DNA from 3 places in the Cytobacillus sp. MT66 genome. Region 2 is predicted to be linked to each of the others. Evidence: riboswitches for the same ligand, from Rfam matches in the RefSeq annotation. Region 2 holds a riboswitch; each other region holds the start of a gene.

What was found. A riboswitch is a leader RNA that binds a small molecule or an ion and turns the genes downstream of it on or off. The one in region 2 is predicted to bind lysine.
Region 1: another riboswitch for lysine. It lies ahead of AC1Q59_RS03390 (YfcC family protein); the one in region 2 lies ahead of AC1Q59_RS09285 (transporter substrate-binding domain-containing protein).
Region 3: another riboswitch for lysine. It lies ahead of dapA (4-hydroxy-tetrahydrodipicolinate synthase); the one in region 2 lies ahead of AC1Q59_RS09285 (transporter substrate-binding domain-containing protein).

Annotation. Positions count from the first base shown of each region.
Region 1 is NZ_JBXAFB010000002.1:42,436-50,236, reverse strand. It holds gene AC1Q59_RS03410 (YitT family protein) at 1-196, shown strand, start outside; gene AC1Q59_RS03405 (alpha/beta fold hydrolase) at 447-1,319, shown strand; gene AC1Q59_RS03400 (hypothetical protein) at 1,537-1,941, shown strand; gene AC1Q59_RS03395 (MGMT family protein) at 1,954-2,289, opposite strand; lysine riboswitch at 2,586-2,765, shown strand; gene AC1Q59_RS03390 (YfcC family protein) at 2,871-4,304, shown strand; gene AC1Q59_RS03385 (M20 metallopeptidase family protein) at 4,344-5,501, shown strand; gene AC1Q59_RS03380 (M20 family metallo-hydrolase) at 5,679-6,977, opposite strand; gene AC1Q59_RS03375 (metallophosphoesterase family protein) at 7,106-7,606, shown strand.
Region 2 is NZ_JBXAFB010000004.1:168,202-176,002, forward strand. It holds gene AC1Q59_RS09270 (tetratricopeptide repeat protein) at 1-827, shown strand, start outside; gene AC1Q59_RS09275 (TetR/AcrR family transcriptional regulator) at 863-1,738, opposite strand; gene AC1Q59_RS09280 (DHA2 family efflux MFS transporter permease subunit) at 1,942-3,468, shown strand; lysine riboswitch at 3,620-3,803, shown strand; gene AC1Q59_RS09285 (transporter substrate-binding domain-containing protein) at 3,947-4,804, shown strand; gene AC1Q59_RS09290 (amino acid ABC transporter permease) at 4,865-5,629, shown strand; gene AC1Q59_RS09295 (amino acid ABC transporter ATP-binding protein) at 5,650-6,384, shown strand; gene cyoE (heme o synthase) at 6,684-7,598, shown strand; gene AC1Q59_RS09305 (pyridoxal phosphate-dependent aminotransferase) at 7,635-7,801, opposite strand, start outside.
Region 3 is NZ_JBXAFB010000007.1:107,775-115,575, forward strand. It holds gene AC1Q59_RS14260 (TetR/AcrR family transcriptional regulator) at 1-743, shown strand, start outside; gene AC1Q59_RS14265 (MFS transporter) at 821-2,035, opposite strand; gene AC1Q59_RS14270 (MarR family winged helix-turn-helix transcriptional regulator) at 2,049-2,429, opposite strand; gene msrA (peptide-methionine (S)-S-oxide reductase MsrA) at 2,710-3,666, shown strand; gene dapA (4-hydroxy-tetrahydrodipicolinate synthase) at 3,764-4,648, opposite strand; lysine riboswitch at 4,777-4,956, opposite strand; gene AC1Q59_RS14285 (hypothetical protein) at 5,103-5,294, shown strand; gene AC1Q59_RS14290 (tellurite resistance/C4-dicarboxylate transporter family protein) at 5,453-6,511, shown strand; gene AC1Q59_RS14295 (ornithine cyclodeaminase family protein) at 6,708-7,697, shown strand; gene AC1Q59_RS14300 (YmaF family protein) at 7,761-7,801, opposite strand, start outside.

The DNA of each region.
Region 1 (7,801 bases), on a different contig from region 2:
AAAAATGACCGGGGCACAGCCAGGGAAAACTCTTTTTTACATAAACGGAATCCTTCTATTACTAACTGGCATTGTTGTCGATTGGAAAATAATTATTTATGCGGTTATCTGCCAGAAAATCGGGACTGTAATGCTTGACTTCATATATCAATTCAAGTCAAAAAAGCAAAGCAAAAGTGCCACTGTTGAAATCTAAGCAGTTCACTTTCTGTGGAGTTATATACGAAAAAACAAACTAATTATCAGACCGAATCGCATATGATTCGGTCTTTTAATTTCCTTTACAAATCAACAATTTTTCATAAAGATAATTGTACTTATTTTTAAAAATAAATAAGAGTTTGTGAAGAATTGCCCTTAAACTAATAGCAGGATAGCTTTAAAAGGAATTTAAGCTGCTGTGTTGAATATTTACAGAAAGTTAGAAAAGGGAGATTAGACATATAATGTCAAATTACTATGAATCTTATATTCTTTTATCAAATAATCGAAAATTATCGTATATCGGTTATGGAGATAATAATCAAAACACAGTTATCTTCTTTCACGGATTCGGTTCTTCCGTTCATTCCATTCATCCTGATATAAAAATATTGGACGAAAATAATATTCGTTTTTTTGCCATTAATCGTCCAGGTTACGGAGATTCAGATTTTGAGTTGGAGTATTCTATGGAGGATTACGCTGATTGGATAAATGAATTCCTTACTGCTAAAGGAATTCAAAAGGCTTCACTAATTGGTTGGTCATCTGGTGGATTATACAGCCAAGTATTCGCAGGCAAATATCCAGAAAAAGTCACATCCTTGAACTTAGTTAGTAGTGCTATACCTCTAAATAGCAGTGAAACCAAAAGTATTTTACCCATGAATTGGAAAATGATTAGGAATATGAACAGGTATATGCCTCTTATGACAAAGACTTATTTTAAAAGTCTTAGCAAGAAAGTAACCAAGAGCTTAGATTCTATCATACAGAAATCGATAGAACAGATGGTTGAAGAGGATAAAAAAGTTGCAAATGATCAAATATTACAGGAGGCTATTATAAAAGGAACAGTAGAAGGTTATCGCAATAATGGGAACGGAGTATATTACGATGCTCTTGCATTGTGCAAAAAAATCCCGAAATTAAAAAATCCTGCCTCAAATACAAAAGTAAACATATGGCAGGGCGGCGAAGATACTGTTTGGACTTCGAAAACTTCAGCTTACCTTCGCGAAAAGTATTCTAATTCCACTTACTCTTTCATTGATAACGCCGGACACTTACTTTATTTATCTCATTGGGATGAAATTCTCAAAAAGTCAGTGAGCTAAAGATTGCTTTGTAACTACTTAGTTAGCTCCTAATTGCTTTTACTTATTACTTATACCGCTAACTCTCAAGAAGTAATTACCCCTTTTCATACGATTAGGGAATTACTTCTTTTTTTTAAAACGATTCATTTCTGTTTAGATACATAAAAACAATAATAATACAAATAATACCAACCATTATAAAGATGATTACTGAAAAGAAAGGAGGCTAAATTCTATGATGATGTTTCGCGGTGATGCCCATAGGCTATATGTACAGCTCAAAAAGGCTAACAACCAAAAGCTTGATCTGAATAAGCTTCCCGAATTAAGGGAGATTGCGGAGATTCAGGAATTTTACCAGACTCTTGACAATGATACACTACAGCGTATTTTTTATCGGATGGTAAAAGAAAGAAGCGGCTCCGGGATTATTCCGATTTTTGTCTCCACATTCCCATGGCTGCTATTTATGTTTTCCAACCGCATTCAGGACTTCCTTTTTAGCGGCGGAATCCTTGTATTGGCTACATTTAGCCTTCTTTATTTAATTATTATAGTTTTTTACGTAGTTTTGCATTTTCGGGAAAGGGCTTGGGCAGATGTTCATATTCACATTATTAAAGATATATTGGAAAAATAGATACAGGTTCACCTATTCCTCGTCTGGAAAAGGAAAGAATTCCGTGTCCAGTTGATAGCCATACCTTTTCATATTGATTGTCCCATCTCTGCTTAAAAATACACCTTCACTGGCAAGCAGTTCCTTTTGACTAAAAGCTGCCTCATCGGTTAATGAGATTTGTCCATCTTTATTAACCACTCGGTGCCAGGGCAATTCGTACTTCTCACTCATCGAATGCAATATCCTTACCACCTGCCTGGCCCCCCTCGGGCTTCCTGCTGCTCTTGCAACCGCGCCATAACTCATAACTTTGCCTCTAGGAATACTCCTTAACACACGAATAACATTTTCAGTAAATGGCTTCACCTAAAATCCCACTCCTTCCACTAAATAACACCAAACAAGCGTGGCGTATATTCCCCCCTATTTTAACACGTTACCGCAACGGGGGCCTGACCCCCACCTGATTAACGCTTTACCGCAACGGGGGACTGACCCCCACCTGATTAACGCTTCACCGCACTGGGGGACTGGCCCCCGCCTGATTAGTGCTTTAGTGTAGGAAGTTCCCTCTTTTTTTAAAAATTATGTTGCAATAACAATTAGAGTTTGTTAAATTAGAAAAATAAATTAATAGTTTTCTTATTTCAATTTCTTTTTGAAGTAAGGATAGAGGTGCGAAGACCAATAGTACTTAGTCGGAGGAGCATGGGATCCGAGGATGGCTATGGAAAGGGGTATTCGCCGAAGCTTTAGGTTGCTCATGTTCTTAAGGCTGGTCCTGATGTTGAATAAATACAGGACTGTCATATAGCTGTGCTATATGGAGGGCTATCTTACGCTAAGAACGAGTTTTGTTTCTAAAGCAGCAGCGAGCCCTCGCTGCTGCTTTTTGCGTTTCATTTATGCCCGTAAATCTAAAAAATGGAAAAGGAGATTTACAGAAAATGAGTATTTCTAGACAGCTAGACAGACAAGAAGAGGAAAAAACACTGAGTGTCAAAAAACAAAAGGGCATTAATATCAACGCGTTCGTTCTAATTTTCGGCGTTATCATCATCTCGGCAATCCTGACCTACATTTTGCCCGCAGGAGAGTATGATAGAATTGAAAAGGACGGCAGAACCATTGTTGTTCCAGATTCGTTTGAGCACATAGCACAGTCTCCTGTTGGATTCTTCGATATTTTTAAGAGTATCCATACCGGCCTAGTCAATAGTGCTGGAATTATCTTTTTTGTCCTAATGGTTGGAGGAGCATTTGGGATTTTAAAAGCTACTGGGGCACTAGATGCCTTAATCTATACTCTGACAAAAAAGTTAGTTAATAAAGAGCTGCTGCTGATACCTGTCATTACGCTGTTCTTTTCAATAGCCGGATCCCTCATGGGTCTAGCGGAAGAAACACTTATCTATATTGCCATTATTGTTCCTCTGGCTATTGCATTAGGATTTGATGCAATCGTTGGATTTGCCGTTGTTTCTTTAGGGGCTAATATGGGATTTATGAGTGCCATTATGAATCCCTTTAATGTAGGCGTTGCTCAAAGCATTGCCGAGCTGCCGGTCTTTTCTGGAATGGGATTTAGAATTGCACTTCTTGCAGCATTTTATCTTGCCGGAGTCACCTACATTTACCTATATGCCAAAAAAATAAAGAAAAACCCAGAGCTTCGCTATTTAGGCAATTTTTCCGACGAAAAGCCGCAAACAAGAGATAATGATGTAAAGTTAGAAACCCATCATAAATGGATATTGGTTATTTTTCTATTAAACTTTGTCGTATTAATTTTTGGCGTCATGAAGCTAGGCTGGTATATAACTGAAATTGCTGCACTGTTTTTATTATTCGGAATCATCGTCGGGTTCATCGGAAAATTAAATCCTAGCCAAATGTCTGACAGCTTTATGTCTGGTGCTAAAGAAGTTATGACTGGCGCTTTAATTATTGGTTTTGCCCAAGCCATTCTTGTTGTATTCCAAGATGGAAAATTAATGGATTCAATTTTATATTATGCCGCTTCCTTCTTAGGCAATCTGCCGCCGGCAATCAATGCTGTTGGAATGTTTTTCGTACAGCTTTTCCTGAACTTTTTAGTTCCATCTGGCAGTGGACAGGCCGCACTAACAATGCCAATTATGGCTCCTTTATCAGATTTAGTCGGTGTTACCAGACAAACATCTGTGTTAGCTTTCCAGCTTGGAGACGGGATCTCAAATTCAATTTTCCCAACAGCTGGTGTACTTATCGCTGGACTAGCCATAGCAGGTATTCCATATACAAAGTGGGTAAAATGGGTATTTCCATTTATTCTTATTGAGGTAGGACTTGCAGTTATTTTCTTGCTTATCGCTCAAGCCATCCAGTACGGGCCATTTTAAGAAGATTCATATATTCGCGAACTAATGGAGGAAATCAACATGGTACAGACAAAATTAGCAAATTCAGATTTAATCCAGTGGACAATTGAGCAGCGCAGACATTTCCACATGTATCCTGAGCTTTCAGGGCAGGAATACAATACGTCTGCATTTGTGAAAGAAAAGCTTGCGGAATTTGGCATTCCCCTTTTAGAAAAGTTCTCTGCTCCAAATGTGGTTGCCTTTTTTAAAGGGACAGAAGGGAAAAGAACCATTGCACTAAGAGCAGATATGGATGCACTTCCACTGCATGAAGAAGGAGAAAAACCTTATATTTCCACAATTCCTGGTGTGATGCATGGATGCGGCCACGATGGCCATACAGCAACGTTATTAGGTGCAGCCAAATGGATGAGTCAAAATCCTGATCAGGTTAAAAATAATATTGTTTTGATTTTCCAAAGCTCTGAAGAGGCTTCACCAAGCGGGGCTAAGCAGCTGGTCAAAGAGGGAGTGTTAGATGGAGTCGATGCGGTTTATGGCATTCATTACATGTCAAGCGTACCTCTTGGAAAAATCGGCTTCGCTTCTGGTTTTGCCATGGCATCCAGCGATGACTTTGATATCGTGATTGAAGGAAAAGGCGGGCATGGCGGAAATCCGCATGAAACGGTCGACCCTATTTATGTAGCTTCCCATTTGATCCAAGGATTCCAGTCCATTGTCAGCAGGAATTTAAATCCGCTGCATCCAGGAGTGATTTCCTTTGGCGGCATGCAGGCAGGCAATTCCTACAATGTCATCCCTGATAAGGTCACCATTAATGGAACCATCCGTGCCCTTACCTTTGACGGAGCCAAATTAATGAATGAAAAAACCGCTCAATTAACAGAAATGCTCTGCGCAAGCTTTGGCGCAAAAGGCCACTATCATTTTATTGAGGGCACGCCGCCGCTTTATAACCATCCAGAATCCTGTGAGGTAGCAAAAGGAATTATCCAGTCAACCTTTGGTGAGGATGTATTCATGGACGTAGCACCAGTTCTAGGTGCGGAAGATTTCTCCTTTTACCTAAAGGAAATCACAGGAGCATTTATTAATGTCGGCATGCAAGGTGAGAGAAGCCAATACCCTCACCACCATCCGAAATTCGATATTGACGAAACAGCCATCCCCGCTGGACTTGAACTGATGATTCAGCTGGCACTGCAGGCGTAAAATATTTTGTAAAATAAAGAGTGCAAGCCACTAGAGCTTGCACTCTTCTATTTTAACGCATTACTCTATTGGGGGCCTGTCCCCCACTGCTTTAACGCTTTACCCTAGCGGGGGCCTGTCCCCCATTACTTTAACGCTGTACCCTAGCGGGGACCTGTCCCCCACCACTTTACCGCTTTACCTCGAGACACCTTTCTCCCCAAGGTCCTCTACGAATGCCTTCAAGACATGTACCGCTTTTACGCAGTCATTAAGGTCTGTCCATTCGCGCGGGTTGTGGCTGATTCCGTCTTTGCTGCGGACAAAGATCATGGCGACTGGGATTTCAGTCCCGAGGATCATGGAATCATGGCCGGCTCCACTCGGAATACGAATGGGTTCAATATCATATTTGTTCAAGGCACCCCTTAACCGCTCCTGAAGATCTTCGCTTATTGGGATCGGCATTATTTTTGAATTGATATTTATTTTTACTTCAATCTGCCTTTCAGTACTAATTTTATTAGCAGCATCAATAATTAGGCTGACAAGACGATCACGTGAATCCTCATGAATATCCCGGATATCAACAATCATATCTACTTGCTGCGCAATAACATTTACTCCATTTGGCTGGATATCCATTTTTCCAACAGTCGCTACAGCCGTGTTGGAAACCTGCTTTGGCAAGGTTTCAATTGCTTGAACAAACATGCCCGCCGCAACCACAGCATCCTTACGACCTATCATTGGTGTATTGCCTGCATGACCCGCTTCCCCGATAAAGGAAACTTTTACCCAAGCAGGACCGGCAATGCCGCTGACAATACCAACCGGCTGCCCATCTCTTTCAAGAATTTTTCCTTGCTCGATATGAACTTCGACAAATGCTTCTATCTCGGTTTTTTCCTTATTCGCACCAAGATAAGCGTCAACGCTGCTTCCATACTCCCCGATAACCTCTTCGAACGTTTTACCATCCTGATCCCTAAAATTCTCTAATTCCTCACGGGTAACCTGTCCCATGTAGGCACGACTTCCCGTTAGACCAACTTTAAATCTGGATCCCTCTTCATCGGAAAAAATGGCAACCTCATATGGCTTATTCGGAACAAATCCTTCTGCCTTCCAAGCCTGGACAACCTCTAAAGCAGCTAAAACCCCTAATGGACCATCAAAATTGCCGCCGTTCGGCACGCTATCTACATGTGAACCAGAACCAATAGCGGACCCAGAAGTGCGGCCTTCCATTCTCCCAAACACATTGCCGGCCCCATCTGTTCTTACAGACAGACCAGCTTCCTTCATCCAGTCAATCACTAGTTCCTTCGCATTTTTTTCTTCATTAGAATAGCCTGGTCTGGTAACACCGCCGCTTTCCATGCTTCCGATTTTTGAAAGCTCATACAACCGCTTAGCGAGCCTTTCCCCGCTCACCCCAGAATGATTTAAGTTCAGATCATAGTCTTTTATTAATTTTTCGTAAAATGACTGCATGCTGTTCCGCTTCCCTTCTGTCTGTCCAGGCAAAATCTGCCTGTTTGTCTTTCTTTCATTGTCCTAGTCTAGTAAGATGTTTTCAAGTGAAATTTCAGTTAAAGTGAAATCTTATGGGGTGAAAAAATATGAAAATTGCTGTGCTATCTGATACACATATGCCAAAACGTGCTAAGCAGCTTCCCGATACGGTTATCGATGAAATAAAAGATACGGATATGATCATCCATGCTGGGGATTGGACAAGTCTTGAGGTGTACGAGGAATTAAAAAGGATTGCTCCTGTTATTGGAGTCTATGGGAATGTTGATCCGCCGGAGGTTCAAGAGTTTTTTGAAGTGCGTAAAATCGTGGAGGTTGGAAAAATAAAAATCGGCATCACCCATGGCCATCTTGGAAAAAAGAAAACGACCCCTGAGCGTGCCCTTGAAGCCTTTCAGCATGAAAAAATGGATATAATTACGTTCGGGCACTCACATATCCCCTATTTGCAAACACATGGCGAAACTATTCTATTTAATCCCGGGTCACCAACCGACAAGCGATTCCAGCCAAAATTCTCCTACGGAATCATTACTATTAATGAAGGAGAACCAATAGAAGTAAAACATGTATTCTTTCCAAACTAAGTTACCCTTTACCGCCTAAGTCTGCTCCGAGTACTCCCAGAGCCAAATAATGAAAAATTAATGTATAATTATCATAAATGATAGGCATCCCTTTAACGCATCACAGCAATGGGGCCTCTCCCCCAATGCTTTACCGCTTTAAACTGCTGGGGGCCTGTCCCCCAATGCTTTACTGTGCTAAACAAACGGGGTTCC
Region 2 (7,801 bases):
TGAAATTGGCGCGAAGAATCGTGTCCGAAACAGCAAATAAATTTGAGGGAAAAGATGATGTTTCAGATTTAATAATGAAAAAGACTTTCCTTTTGCTTGCTGAAGCGGAAGAAAAGCTGGAAAAACTGCCAAGGGCCATTAAATACTATCAGCGGGCCATTTCCTGTATGAATGAGGATCAGAAAGAAGATCTTAAGATGCTTCCAATTTTGTATTTTAAACTTGGAATGTTATCGGCCAATCTTGACAGGAATGAAGAGGCGATTGGTTATTTGGAGAAAGGCCTTGAGTTAGCCGGGGATCAGGAAGAAGCAAGCATACATATGCTGGCAGCACTTGGCGCCATTTATGGGAAGATTGAAAAAGGCAAAGAAGCTGCGGTTTATCTAACTAATGCTCTAATCCTTTTAGCAGACTCCGTTTTGAAAGATACGCTGATTCATGCCGAAGTCCTAACAGAATTAGGGTATATCAGTTTTGATTTAGGCAAGATTAATGAAGCCCTACCATTCTATGAACAGGCGATAGCGATCTACCATAAAGATAAAGATCACGGTATAACGAACAGGAAACTGGGAATGATCTATATGCAGTATGCGTATTGCTTAGAACATAAGGAAAAGCCAAATAAGGCGCAGGCGGGCATGCATTACGAAAATGGACTCCGCTATCTTGAACAGGCCGGGGATCAGGAGCTGTATGAAAATGCTATGCTCGATGTCATTGCCTTTTTCAATGCCAACCATAACAAAAAGAAAGCACGCTACTACGAAAACAAGATCTTAAAACTAGCAAATAAAAACGGGGTCAGTCCCTCATCGCGTTAAAGCGATGGGGGACTGACCCCCGATTGTTTAAAGTGCTAAAGTATCTTAGCGAGCTGTTCGAGTTTTTCAATTTCATTCTGGTCGAATAGATCGCTGCGCTTTTTTAAGGCTGCTAAGGTGCTTTCGATCAGGTAGGTTCTCGGTTCTTTGGAATGCAGAAGCTCTTCCTGGATAAAGTCCAGTAATTCAAAGTATCTGGACTGGTCGCTTTTGTGTGTAAGCCTTTTTTTTAGGATTAATATGGTCTTATTTATTTTCTTTTGTGCATCTATTTCGTCATTGCTGTATGCCGGCCGCCATTTCTCTAGAAGTTCTGGCGAGACTAGCTGGTCTCCTGATTCTGACACATCCTCTACCATCTTTACCAGCCGTTTTACACTATAACTGACAATTTCATGGATGTTTGCCTGAGATTTAAGCTCCATCTCTCTATATTTAATATTTTGGTGCAAAATACCCATGAACATAATGGCACAATCAAGCAAATAAGGCTTCTTGCTTTCTCCGAAGAGATCTAGAAATCGGACATAGAGCCAGTGGAGATATTGAAAATGACCGCGCCGAATAAATTTATTAAGATCTGCATCGTTTAACGAAATGACCTCTTCAAAAAGGGATAATAGCTTATTTCTTCTATTCACCTTAAATTGTAATTCAAGCTGTTTACTAAAAACTTCTATATTAGAAGGATCCTGACCAATAAGCAATTCATCCCGTTTTTTTTCAACCTCTTTTAGTAAGGTTTTAATAAGGGCGATTAGCAGCTCGTTTTTCGAAGCAAAATAATTATAAAATGTACCCTTTGAAATTCCGCTGTAATCTAAAATATCTTGAATAGACGTCGCCTGGAAGCCTTTTTCAATAAATAGCTGATGGGCCATAGTAATGACGTGCTGTTTTCTATCATTCATAAAATCACCTTTAATAGGAATTGAACCGTTAATACGTAATTGAACCGTTGGTACAAATTATATCTTATATTATTTTCAGGTTCAGCACAATCGTTTATAAATCATGTAATTTTTTGATTGCAAATTTTGAACTAATGGTATATGATATGAATCTGTGAAATAACAGTATAAAATAATGAACCGAAAGTATAGGGGGTATATACATGGGTGACGATATAAAAAATCAGGCACGTCCGCCGTATGGCATTATAGCTATTCTAATGATCGGAGCCTTTATTGCTTTTTTAAATAATACATTATTAAATATTGCTTTGCCTTCAATTATGTTGGACCTGAATATTAAAGAAACGACGGTTCAATGGCTTGCAACTGGATTCATGCTTGTGAACGGTATTTTAATCCCGGCAACAGCCTTTTTAATTGAAAAATATTCAGTCAGACGAATCTTTTTATCAGCAATGATTTTATTTTCTGCAGGAACCATACTTGCTGGTACTGCCCACATTTTCCCAACTTTATTAACAGGGCGTATGCTTCAGGCTTCAGGCTCAGCCATTCTTATGCCGCTCTTAATGAACGTGATGCTTGTCAGTTTCCCAGTGGAAAAAAGAGGGGCAGCCATGGGGGTTTTTGGATTAATCCTCATGTTTGCGCCAGCCATTGGTCCAACATTATCTGGCTGGATCATTGAGCACTATGACTGGAGAATGCTTTTCCACTTTATTACTCCTATTGCCATAGTAGTATTATTGATCGGGTTCTTCATGCTTAAAGATAAAAAGGAAAAAGTGAATATCCGCCTGGATGTTTTCTCGCTCACCTTATCAAGTATCGGGTTTGGCGGTATTCTATATGGATTTAGTTCAGCGGGGAATAAAGGATGGGATAGCCCTCTCGTTTACGGAACAATCATTTTAGGGGCTATTAGTTTAGTTATCTTCATTGTTCTCCAATCCAAGAAAGAACGGCCGATGTTAAACTTTGGTGTTTATAAGTATCCAATGTTTGCCTTATCATCAGCGATCACAATGATTGTAAACATGGCTCTCTTTTCAGGGATGATTTTACTCCCTATATATGTTCAGACCCTTAGAGGGATTTCTCCGATGGATGCAGGGCTTCTCTTGCTTCCTGGAGCATTAATAATGGCGTTTATGTCACCGGTGAACGGCAAATTATTTGACAAATTTGGCGGCCGTATTTTGGCGATAATGGGTCTAGCCATTATGGCTGTAACAACCTATCTTTTCAGCAAATTGACATTGGAAACAACCTATGCCAATTTAATGATTGTCTATTCTGTCCGTGCTTTTGGAATGTCAATGGTTATGATGCCTGTTTCGACTAATGGATTGAATCAATTGCCAAGACGCTTCTATCCGCATGGAACAGCTATGAACAACACGTTAAACCAGGTATCAGGTGCGATTGGTACAGCACTTCTAGTAACCTTAATGTCCACTAGGACTGAGTCTGCAGCAGCTGACCTTGCTAAAGATGCCATGAAAAACATGGCTGGACAGCCAACAGAGGCAGCAATCGCTGCAATGAAGCAAGAAATTATGATGAAGTCTATGTTAGAGGGAATTAACTTCTCCTTCTTTGTGGCAACTGGTATTATCTGTGTCGCACTCATTCTTTCCTTCTTTATGAAACGGGCGAAACCAGCATCAGATCCATTAGAGGAAAAAACGGAAAAAAAAATGACAGCGAAATTAGCTGAGAATTGATAACTTAAAAAACCTGATTCTAAATGAGTCAGGTTTTTTATTCCAAACTCACCAATTTATTATTCTATCAAAATTGGTTAATAGTCCGATTGACATATAGGACATGATATTGTAGACTACAAATAAATTAAATATGACCTCATCTTTTTGTAGGTGAGGTAGAGGTGCGATGTTTATTAGTCTCTAGCGGAGCTTGAGAAACAATGATGCTAGGGAGAAGGAAATATCGCCGAAGCTTGCAATATACTCAGTATTGCGGGCTGGGTCTGCAGTGAATAACTGCAGGACTGTCTCAATAGACAATCCCGGGTTTATTGAGTTGAGCTATCTCATTTGGGAAAGAAGATGAAATTTGGGTAATGATGACAAGACAAGACCTGAGTTCACCTCAGGTCTTTTTTGATTTTTCGAATTACCTAAATAGTTCGAATTGTATACTCGATATTGTGAAATAATAAAAAAAGGGGCGAGAAATGTTATGTTAAAAAAATTATCATTGCTTTTAGCACTATCATTATCATTGGCATTGTTACTAGCAGGCTGTGGTACTAGTGACAGCAAAAGCGGCTCAGACAATTCTGATGGGGCAGCGTCTGAGGAAAAAGGTACTTTTAAGGTAGGCCTTGAAGCGGGGTATGCGCCATTCAACTGGACACAAAACGACGATTCTAATGGCGGAGTGAAAATTGACGGAAGCGCCGAATATGCAGGCGGTTACGATGTTGAGATTGCAAAGAAAATTGCAGAAGGCTTAGGCAAGGAATTGGTCATCGTTAAAACGGAATGGGACGGACTTGTTCCAGCATTAGCTTCTGGGAAAATTGACGCTATTATTGCTGGGATGTCACCAACAGAAGAACGCAAAAAGTCCATTGATTTCTCAGATATCTATTATAAATCAGATTTAGTCATGGTTGTTAAAAAAGGCGGAAAATACGATGGAGCATCATCCATTAAAGATTTCAGCGGTGCAAAAGTAACAGCGCAGCTAAATACTTTCCACTATTCAGTGATCGACCAAATCGAAGGGGTTAGCAAACAGCCAGCAATGGATAACTTCCCGGCAATGAGGGTTGCACTGGAGTCTGGTGTTATTGATGGATATGTATCTGAACGTCCGGAAGGCGTAAGTGCTGAATCAGCTAACGAAAACTTTAAAATGGTAGAATTTACAGATGGATTTAAGACATCTGACGATGATACAGCCATCGCCGTTGGTGTGGCAAAAGACAGTGAATTAACAGAGAAAATCAATGAAATCTTGGCAGGTATCCCTGAAGAAGAACGCTCAAGCATTATGGATGCTGCTATTAAAAATCAGCCAGCTGCTAAATAATAAAATCGAAAGGGGGCTTTCCTTTGGGCAGTCCCCTTTTTTGTTAAAAGGAGGTACACTATGACTCTAGAATGGGTTATTGATATTGTTTCAAACAATTGGCCAATGTTCTTGCGCGGTGCTGGAATTACTTTATTCATATCCATCATTGGAACCATCATTGGCTTCCTTATAGGGCTAATTGTTTCAGTCGTTCGCACAATTCCCGTGCCTGAACGCGGGATAAAGAAAGTGATCCTCAAAATAATCAACGCACTTCTTTCTGCCTATATTGAAATATTCCGCGGTACACCGATGATTGTTCAAGCAATGGTTATTTTTTATGGGGCTGCTCTAGCCTTTGGTTTAGACATGGACCGTATTTTCGCAGCTATTCTTATTGTTTCCATTAACACAGGTGCCTATATGTCAGAAATTATCCGCGGCGGGATTATCTCTATTGATAAAGGGCAGTATGAGGCCGCTCAAGCAATAGGAATGAATCACTTCCAAACAATGTATAATGTGGTGCTGCCGCAGGCCATCCGAAACATACTGCCAGCAACAGGAAACGAATTTGTCATCAACATTAAAGATACGTCTGTACTTAGTGTTATCTCCGTTTCTGAACTGTTCTTCCAAACGAAATCAATCGCTGGAAATAATTTCAGATATTTTGAATCCTTCTTTGTTGCCTGTGTGTTATATTTTATCATGACTTTTACAGTAACCAGGATTTTACAATACATTGAAAAGAAACTAGATGGACCGGAAAATTACAGCATGTATGCTAACCAAATGCAGGTAGAGACACCAGACGATATATTGAAGAAAAAAGATCACTAATAGTCCAAAGGAGCGAGAGGATGGAAAAGGTAATAGAAGTTCAGCATCTAAGTAAATCCTTTGGTACGCATGAAGTGCTTAAGGATATTGATTTTTCAGTGAACAAGGGAGAGGTAGTCTGTATCATTGGCTCATCGGGTTCCGGCAAATCAACTCTTCTCCGCTGCATCAATTTATTGGAAAAGCCAAGCGGCGGTCAAATCATCTATAAAGGCGAGAATATCCTTGATGATAACCACGATATTGCAGCCTATCGCACAAAGCTTGGAATGGTTTTTCAGCAATTTAACCTTTTTAATAACCATGATGTCCTAAGCAATTGTGTGGTTGGCCAAGTAAAGGTGCTAAAACGCTCACGTAAAGAAGCAGAACAGGTAGCAATGAAATATTTAAAAGTAGTGGGAATGGACAAATTTGTTCATGCCAAACCAAAGCAGCTGTCTGGAGGACAAAAACAGCGTGTAGCCATTGCAAGAGCACTATCAATGGAACCTGATGTGCTTTTATTCGATGAGCCAACATCTGCACTTGACCCGGAAATGGTTGGAGAGGTTCTGAAGGTTATGAAGGAGCTTGCAGAGAGCGGGCTAACCATGTTAATCGTAACCCATGAAATGGGCTTTGCCAAAGAGGTCTCAGACCGCGTCGTATTCATGGACAAAGGTGTCATTGCTGAAGAGGGAAGCCCAGAGCAAATATTTAATCATCCAGTTCAAGAACGGACAAAAGAATTCTTGAGAAGAACATTATCTTAATCAAGCATAATTCAAATGTTAATTCTAACCACTTAGTTGATTGGAGCGGAAATCACCGGCCAATTATACATTTAAATAAATAGTATATCAATTGCTGGAGAGGTTTGCTGTGACAAATCTCTCTTTTTTTCGTTGAAAATATGGTTTCCCATAAAGTTCGCAATTTTGTAGACTTTGGATAGGAAATAATCATTGAAACTATGTTAATATAAGGGGTAGCAAAAAGATGCAGATTGAAAGAGCGTCTGAAATGAAAGCTCTATAATATTATTGGACCATTTCTTAGAGGAGGTAAATAGATGAATAAAGAGGGGGCACCTTCTCTGCAGAAGGTTGGGACTGATCATATATCTCTTTTAGAAGATCTAAAATCTCTATTTAAAGCATATGTTTTAGTAGCTAATGTCTTGCCTGTATTTACTGGATTTTGGCTGGCTATTTATTTTGCCAATGATTCTTTTATGGCTAATTGGGATGTTTTTGTGCTGACCATGATTGGCAGTACACTGGTGATGGCAGGGGCACTTGTTATAAATAATTGGTACGATGTTGATATTGATACAATTATGGAAAGAACGAAGAAACGACCAACGGTTACTGGCCATTTTTCTTTAAAGACTGTCCTATCATTGGGTATTGCTTTTTCAGTACTTGGAATGATCATTTTGCTATTTATCTCAGTTGAATCAGCTATTTACGCTTTTATTGGCTGGTTTACTTATGTAATTTTATATACGATGTGGTCAAAACGCAGATATACTCTTAATACTGTGATTGGCAGTATTTCCGGAGCGGTTACGCCATTGATTGGCTGGACAGCCATCTCCTCCGGCTTCCATATTGTTCCGATTGTGTTATTTCTTATTTTGTTTATTTGGCAAATGCCGCATACGTTCGCTATTGCCATTCGCAAATATGATGAGTATAAAGCAGCAGGAGTGGCCATGCTCCCTGTTGTTCATGGATTTGACATCACGAAGAGACAGTTCTTTGTGTATTCTGCCTGTTTAATTCCGCTGCCTTTTCTTATCCCGCAGCTTGGTCTAGTATTTTTAATCATTGCCACCTTGCTTAATATCGGATGGATCGTTGTTAGCATAAGCGGGTTTATGGCAAAAGATAACCAAAAATGGGCGCGAATGGCCTTTCTCTATTCTGTCAATTATGTAACTATTATTTTCTTATTAGCCGTCATTGTCACACTATCTCTATAAAAAAAAATCGCCGAATACGGCGATTTTTTTTGCATATTAAAAGAGGTTCAATTTTCCTATTCTGTTGACTGCTTCTCTTAGCTGATCTTCGTCTACTAGGAGGCCGACGCGGATATAGCCTTTTCCGAATTCTCCAAATCCGTTGCCAGCTGCAACAGCAACATCGGCTTTTTCCAGCAGATAGTCAGCGAATTCTTCACTTG
Region 3 (7,801 bases), on a different contig from region 2:
AGCATTGCGGAATCTCTAAAGGGGCATTTTACTTATCCTTTAAATCCAAGGATGAACTGATCCTGGCATTAATTGACCATTTTATGATGGAAATTGTTTCAGATATTGACCGTATAGTCAGGAACGCATCTAATGATGAGGTTCTTTATGCGTTTTATTATGAAATGTTTCATTCCTTTCTTAAGCGTTCCGATTTTGGCAGAGTCCTTTTCAAGGAGCAAACCCAAACATTTAATGAGGAGCTCCTTTTAAAAATGCGCTATTACGACAATATCATGAACCAATCGATATTGGTGATGATCGACCGATTATATGGCGATACAGTCAGCAAAACAAAATATGATTTACTTTTTTGCATAAAGGGGCTAATGCAGAGCTATTCTTCTTTGTTTTTCTTCAATCAGGCTCCGTTAGACCTGGATCTGCTGGCAAGGACGCTCGTTGAAAAAACGGACCTGCTAGCGAGGCATACAGCCATCCCGTTTTTTTCACAGGAGATTTTTCAATTGTTTAAGCACTCACAAAGCGGCAAAATGACACGGGAACAAATATTGGCTGCAATCGAACATAAATTAGAGGAATTGGAAGAATCAGTGGAAAAGGAATCATTAACACTGCTAAAGCAGGAGCTGCTCGAACCCGCTCTCAGCTCAGTAATTGTGAGGGGGCTGGTGGAAAACCTTCAGAGGAATCCGCACTGTAAATGGATTTATTATCAGCTTTGCAATTATTTTGGCTATTAACGCGTTAAAAGAATGGGGGACAGTCCCCCGCCGCTTTAAAGCGGCATAGGGACTGTCCCCTCTTTTACTGATATTGTTTACATAGAACTTGCTTGGTTCATGCTGGTGTGGGCGGCAGTGTGTTCGCCTTTGCCATGCATGAAGTGGTAAAGGATGGCTGTTGCCATTACTAATAGACCCAAAATAACATATAAATGGCTGTATCCTGTCAGCGGTATGATGAAACCAAGTACGTATGGACCAAAGCCAAGGCCGGCATCAAGAAAGATAAAGAATGTTGATGTAGCAAGCCCCATGCGATGAGGCGGTGTTTTTTTAATAGCGATTGCTTGTGTGCTTGATTGCATGTTGCCAAACCCAAGTCCGATTAGTACCCCGGATAATAAGAGAATGGTGCCAGATCCAGCTGTGCTTAACAGCAGCAATCCGCCAGCATAAAGGATAAAGGCTGGGTACATGACAAAATTAGCGCCTTTGACATCCATTAAGCGTCCGGAAAAGGGGCGTGAAATTAAGATCGCAACGGCATAGACAATAAAGAAAAAGCTTGCGATTTCGACAAGATTGATTTCAATGGCATAAAAGTTAATAAAAGATAGAACACTAGAATAACAGAAAGCTAAGATAAGCGTCACTAATGCGATTGGCAGTGCTTTAGGCTCAATAAAGCTTGAGAGGCTAAGGCCTTTTGTTTTAGCAGCCTTTGCCTCCGGCGCTTTATATTCTGGTGCTTTCATAAAGAGAGCAATAAGCAGGCTGATGACCCCTAAGCCTAGGCAAAAGCTGAATATCACTTCATAGCTTGTATGCTGGCTCATAAAAAGTCCGATGAAAGGGCCAACGGCGGTAGCTAATGTCGTGCTCATGCTGTAATAGCCAATCCCTTCCCCTTTGCGTGCAGGAGGGATGATCTGTGCAACAATTGTTCCGGTTGCTGTACTCGCTACACCTAGTGCCGTACCGTGCAATAAACGGCTAAATAGTAAAAATCCGATGCCTAAATCGAAATAGTAAAGAATGGATGCCAGGGTAAAGGAGATGAGTCCGATCAGCAGTAATTTCTTGCTGCTCATCATCTCAATCAGGCGGCCAATAAACAGTCGGCCAATCAGGGTACCGATAATAAAGATTCCTGTGACAAGTCCTGCCTGGCTTTCAGACGCGTTAAATTGATTGACTGCAAAGACCGCCATGGTCACTAACAGCAGGTAAAAAATTAAATATAAGAAAAAGTTGACTGATGAAACAATGATAAAGTCTTTCGTCCAAAGTTTCGATCTATGCTGATTCACTTTATCGATCTCCTTATTGAATGATATTATTTCTGATTTCCTCCATGATGCGGATGGCTTCTAGCTGCTGTTCTTCAGAAATTCCTTTTAAAATTTCCTCTTCATATTCATCAATCGAAACACGAACCTTGTTATACAGGTCTCTGCCAAGCTGTGTCAGATGCATGCGTTTTTCCCGTTTATCCTTTCCAGGAATTTGTTCAACATAGCCTAATTCCTCCAAGCGGGCAAAGGTTCTAGTAATGGTAGGTTTCTCCACGCTTTGATAATTGGCAATTTCTACCTGTGTAGAAGGGCCGTAATTAAATAAATAATATAAAATAGTCCATTGCGCGCGATGAAGCTGATGCTTACTAAGATGAAGATTTAAATTATTTTCAAAAGGCCGGTACATCATCAACAGCCGATGAAAGAACTTTTGCGAAGTCTTTATGCCAAACTCCTCCTTCGAAAATAGTTACCAATGATAATAGTTACCGAAGATAACTTTATATATACTACAACTATTCCGCAATAATGTCCAGTGTGCTTTGGTGCTTTAACGAAAAAGGGCTCAGTCGCTTTAAAGCGTTGGGGGACAGGCCCCCAATCCTTTAAAGCGCTAAAAACAAAGCGTGAATATTGGAATTTTCCGCGGCTTCCCATTAAAATGAAGGCAAAAGGAGTTGAGTGATATGTCTGAACAGTTGGAGTTAGCAACATTTGCGGGCGGCTGTTTTTGGTGCATGGTTTCGCCGTTTGATGAACAGCCGGGTATTAAAGAGGTAGTCTCAGGTTATACAGGCGGTCATAAGGAAAATCCGACTTATGAGGAAGTATGTTCAGATACCACCGGACATTATGAAGCGGTTCAGATTACTTTTGACCCTTCTGTCTTCCCTTATACAAAGCTGCTGGAGATTTTTTGGCAGCAAATTGATCCAACGGATGCAGGAGGCCAATTTAATGACCGCGGCTTGTCATACCGGACAGCGATTTTTTATCATAATGAAGAGCAGAAGGAGCAGGCTGAAAAGTCTAAAGAGAAGCTTGCAGCAAGCGGACGCTTCCAAAAGCCGATAGTAACAGAAATTCTCCCTGCGAAGGAGTTTTACAGAGCCGAGGAATCCCACCAGCATTACTATAAAAAGAATTCATTCCACTATAATCTGTACAAAGAAGGTTCCGGACGTGCGCCGTTTATCCGCAAGACTTGGAAGAAGGGTAAAAGTGAGGAAGAACTGCGCAAGGAATTGACACCCATGCAATTTGAGGTCACAAAAAGGAATGCAACAGAGCCGCCATTTAGAAATGAATACTGGGATAACGAAAAAGAAGGGATTTACGTTGACATTATCTCCGGAGAGCCGCTTTTTAGCTCAAGGGATAAATATGATGCAGGATGCGGATGGCCGAGCTTCACCAAGCCTATAAGACGCTTTGAAATTGAAGAGAAGCTCGATACGTCGTATGGCATGAGGAGAATTGAGGTCCGTTCGAAAACATCTGATGCCCATCTTGGCCATGTATTTGATGACGGGCCTGGCCCAGACCATGCAAGATACTGTATTAACTCAGCTGCTCTTCGCTTTATTCCAAAGGAAAAGCTTGAAGAAGAGGGATACGGGGAGTTTGCCGGTCTATTTAAATAAGCTCAAGTAAAAAGGACTGTCTCAAGTGGTGAGACAGTCCATTTTGTTAAAAATATTCATTTTAAGAAGGGTCTAGCTCCAGGATCCTTGCGCTTTATTAGCTTCTTACAGCTGTTAACGGCTGTAGGGCCTTTTTCAGGGAAGCTAATTCAACTTCATTTAATGGAATCATTGGCAGGCGAACGCCCCCGACTGGGACTCCGTTCATATTAAGTGCTGCTTTGACTGGACCTGGGCTTGGTGCAGCAAATAGGGCTTTCATGATTGGCAGCAGGCTGCGATGCTTTTCGGCGGCTGCTTGAAGGTTTCCGCTTCTAAAGCTGTTAACCATGTCCTGCATTTCATTGCCGATAATATGGGATGCAACAGAAACAATTCCAGCTCCGCCAATAGCAAGAACAGGCAAGGTTAATCCGTCATCACCGCTGTATAGTGAAAAGTCATCCGGTGTTTCACTGATGATTTGCGCCATTGCATCCAGGTTGCCGCTTGCTTCTTTAACAGCGACGATGTTAGGAATTTGCGACAATCTTACAATGGTTTCTACCGAAATATTGACAACGCTTCTACCTGGAATATTATATAGCATGATTGGCAATGCCGTTGCTTGGGCAATTGCCTTAAAGTGCTGATATAGTCCTTCCTGTGAAGGTTTGTTATAGTATGGCGCCACGAGCATAATCCCACCAACTCCAGCTTCTTCCGCTAGTTTTGTTAAGCTGATAGATGCTCTGGTGTTATTTGAGCCTGTGCCTGCAATGACTGGTACACGTCCATTTACTGTCTTCACAACAAACTTGAATAATTCGACCTTTTCCTCTGTTGTTAACGTAGGAGATTCTCCAGTTGTGCCTGCTACGACTAACCCATCTGTTCCATTGGCGATTAAATGTTCAACTAAATTTGTTACTGCAGGAAAATCAATTTCTTCATTCTGATCAAATGGTGTTACCATTGCTGTTAAAACTTGGCCAAAGTTCATTTCCTCACACGCCCTTTTTAATAATTTTAATTAGAGGTGGATAGATTGGGTCCAAGCCTACGCAAAAAAGCAGCATCGAGGAATTCGCTGCTGCTTATAGAAACAATATAATATAACGTAATCGTTTCTTGTGCGATAGCCCTCCATATAGCGGTTCTATATGACAGTCCTGCACTTATTCAATGCAGGCCCAGCCTTAAGTACATGAGATTCTTAAAGCTTCGGCAAATCCCCCTTTCCACAATCGTCAGCGGATCTCATTATCCTCGGATTTGTGTACTAATGGTTTTTGCACCTCTATCCTCACTTCAAAAGATATTGAAATAAGAAAATATATAATTACATTCCATTATAATTGAGGACCCAGTGAAAGACAAGGAGTATTTTCGGCAGGAATAGTTTGCGGACAAAAGGGAACTCTACACATGTAATTTGAAATAAGGAGAGATGGAAGATGAAAAAGTTTGGCCAAAACGAAGAACATGACCAGCAAAAAGTGATTGAAGCACAGAACCAGGCAAATCAGTTTAACAGGGCAGATGTTGAATTCTCCTTAGAGGAAAATGTACAGGAGGCTATTGCAAAGAGCCAGCAATATCAGGCTCAAAATCAGCAGCCGACCTATCAGCCGAATAAACCTTTCTAAGCTGAACTGAATGGAACAGTAAACCGAGTAAGAAATCTAAAAAAATCTGGCACTTATAAACGTGTCAGATTTTTTATTCACTTAAAGAGTTCAATAGAAAGTTTCATGTTAAAATAAATAGGTAATGGTTCAAATACTTTTTGTAGGAGCAGTCTGACATGTTCAAATTTATTAAACTGCAAGCAGAAAATCTTTTTCCAGCCTATTTTGCCCTTGTTATGGCTACCGGAGCTCTATCAATAGGCACTCATCTTCTAGGTATGGAAATCTTCTCAAAGTCCCTTCTTTATGTAAATATTGCAGCCTATCTAATCCTATGGCTTCTAACGCTTACCCGTATTGTTTTCTTCTTTCCAAAATTAATTTCCGATTTAACAAGCCATCAGAATGGTCCTGGATTTTTTACTTTAGTTGCAGGAACAAGTGTGTTCGGAAGCCAGCTTATTATTGTTGCCGAAAATCACACCATTCCTCTTTATTTATGGGGTGTGGCTATCTTTTTATGGTTAATTATCATGTATACATTCTTCACAGCGGTTACCATTCGCAAGGATAAGCCGGCCATCCAGCAGGGAATCAATGGAGCCTGGCTGATCGCGGCTGTCGGAACTCAATCGGTTTCCATTCTTGGCACATTGCTTGTTCCATTTGTACATAGCGGGCAAAATATCATTTTGTTTTTTACCTTATGCATGTATTTTTTGGGATGCATGCTATATCTGAATATCATTACCCTTATTTTTTACCGGTTTACTTTTGTGGAGTTTAAATATTCAGCCCTTACACCGCCATACTGGATCAATATGGGTGCAGTAGCTATTACCACGTTAGCTGGGTCAACATTAATTCTGCATGCTGAATACTTTCCTTTGCTTATGGAGATTACGCCATTTTTAAAGGGGTTCACGCTGTTTTTCTGGATTACAGGGACATGGTGGATTCCTTTGCTGTTTATTCTTATGATTTGGCGCCATCTTTATCACCATTATCCCTTTTCATATGACCCGCAATTCTGGGGAATGGCGTTTCCGCTTGCCATGTATACAACAAGCACTTTCCAGCTGTCAAAGGCACTGGGAGTTCCGCTGTTAATGGCTATACCGCGTTTTATGGTATTCATTGCTATCGTTGCATGGATGGTTGTCTTTTTCGGCCTTATTCACCATTTGTATCTTAAATATAATCATTATCGAAGACTGGAAAAGAGGTATAGATAAGAGGTATAGATAAAGGCGATTTGAGCTAAGCCTTAGGTTATTGTGCTGCTCCCAAATTCTTGCAAAACGTCAATTATTCGGTATTATTCCAAAAAGTCAAAATACTAATATTGTAAAATATAAGTCAATCAATTATGATTAGTTGAAAAAGGGATCGCTAATGCGGTTCCTTTTTTTCTAAAATAGGAGTGAAATCATGCTAGTTTTGTCAGAAAGGCAAATCCGGTCCTTATATACCATGAAAGACGCAATAAGGGATATAGAAACAGCTTTAATACAGTACATAAAGGGAAATATTGAAAACCCTCATCGCACAGTTATTGAGTTTCCGAGAAAACATGCATCCGCCTTGTATATGCCATGTGCGATGGAAAAACAAGGGACGACAGCTGTGAAGGTTGTAACAATTTTCCCAAATAACCCATCAGTGGGGAAGAAAACCACACAGGGGATTATTTTATTAAGTGATACAGAAAACGGTAATCATCTTGCCTGTATGAATGCCTCATTCTTAACCCGGCTTCGCACAGGTGCCATCAGCGGTGTAGCGACGAAATACCTGGCAAGGACATCAGCATCCACTGTTGCAGTCATTGGAACGGGGGCGATGGCTGAAGAGCAGCTGCAAGCAGTGCTTGAGGTCAGAGATATTAAAGAAGTTTTCTTATTTAACCGGACAAAGGACAAGGCGCAGATATATGCTAAGAAGATTACGGAAATATGCCCGGAATATAGTGGCGGCATTACGTTAATGGACGATCCCGACGAGGCAGTGGCAAAGGCGGATATTGTTATTTGTGCGACACGTTCAGAAACGCCTGTTTTCAATGGAAAAGCCCTGCAGCCAGGGACCCATATCAATGGCGTTGGATCATATCTTCCGCATATGCAGGAAGTTGATTTGGACACACTTAAGCGATCGGCAAAAATTGTTGCAGACACCATTGAAGGGGTAAAGGACGAAGCGGGAGACTTCCTTATCCCTGTTAACAGAGGCGAATGGGATTTTTCACAGCTTCATGGAGAGCTGGGAGAATTGGCAGCAGGAAAAATTGCCGGCAGGGAGTCTGATGAAGAAATTACCTTCTTTAAATCAGTTGGAGTAGCATATTTTGATTTAGCTGTAGCCGCTGCTGCTTATGAAAAAGCAGTCAAGGCAGGAATCGGAACGGAAGTAGAGGTCTAAATATGAAAAAGGCTAGGGCTTGGACCCTTGCCTTTTTTGATTAGGGATATTTTGTTAGTGCTTTTAGCTTTTTGAAGGCTCTGTAAAACCTTTGATGATATGGG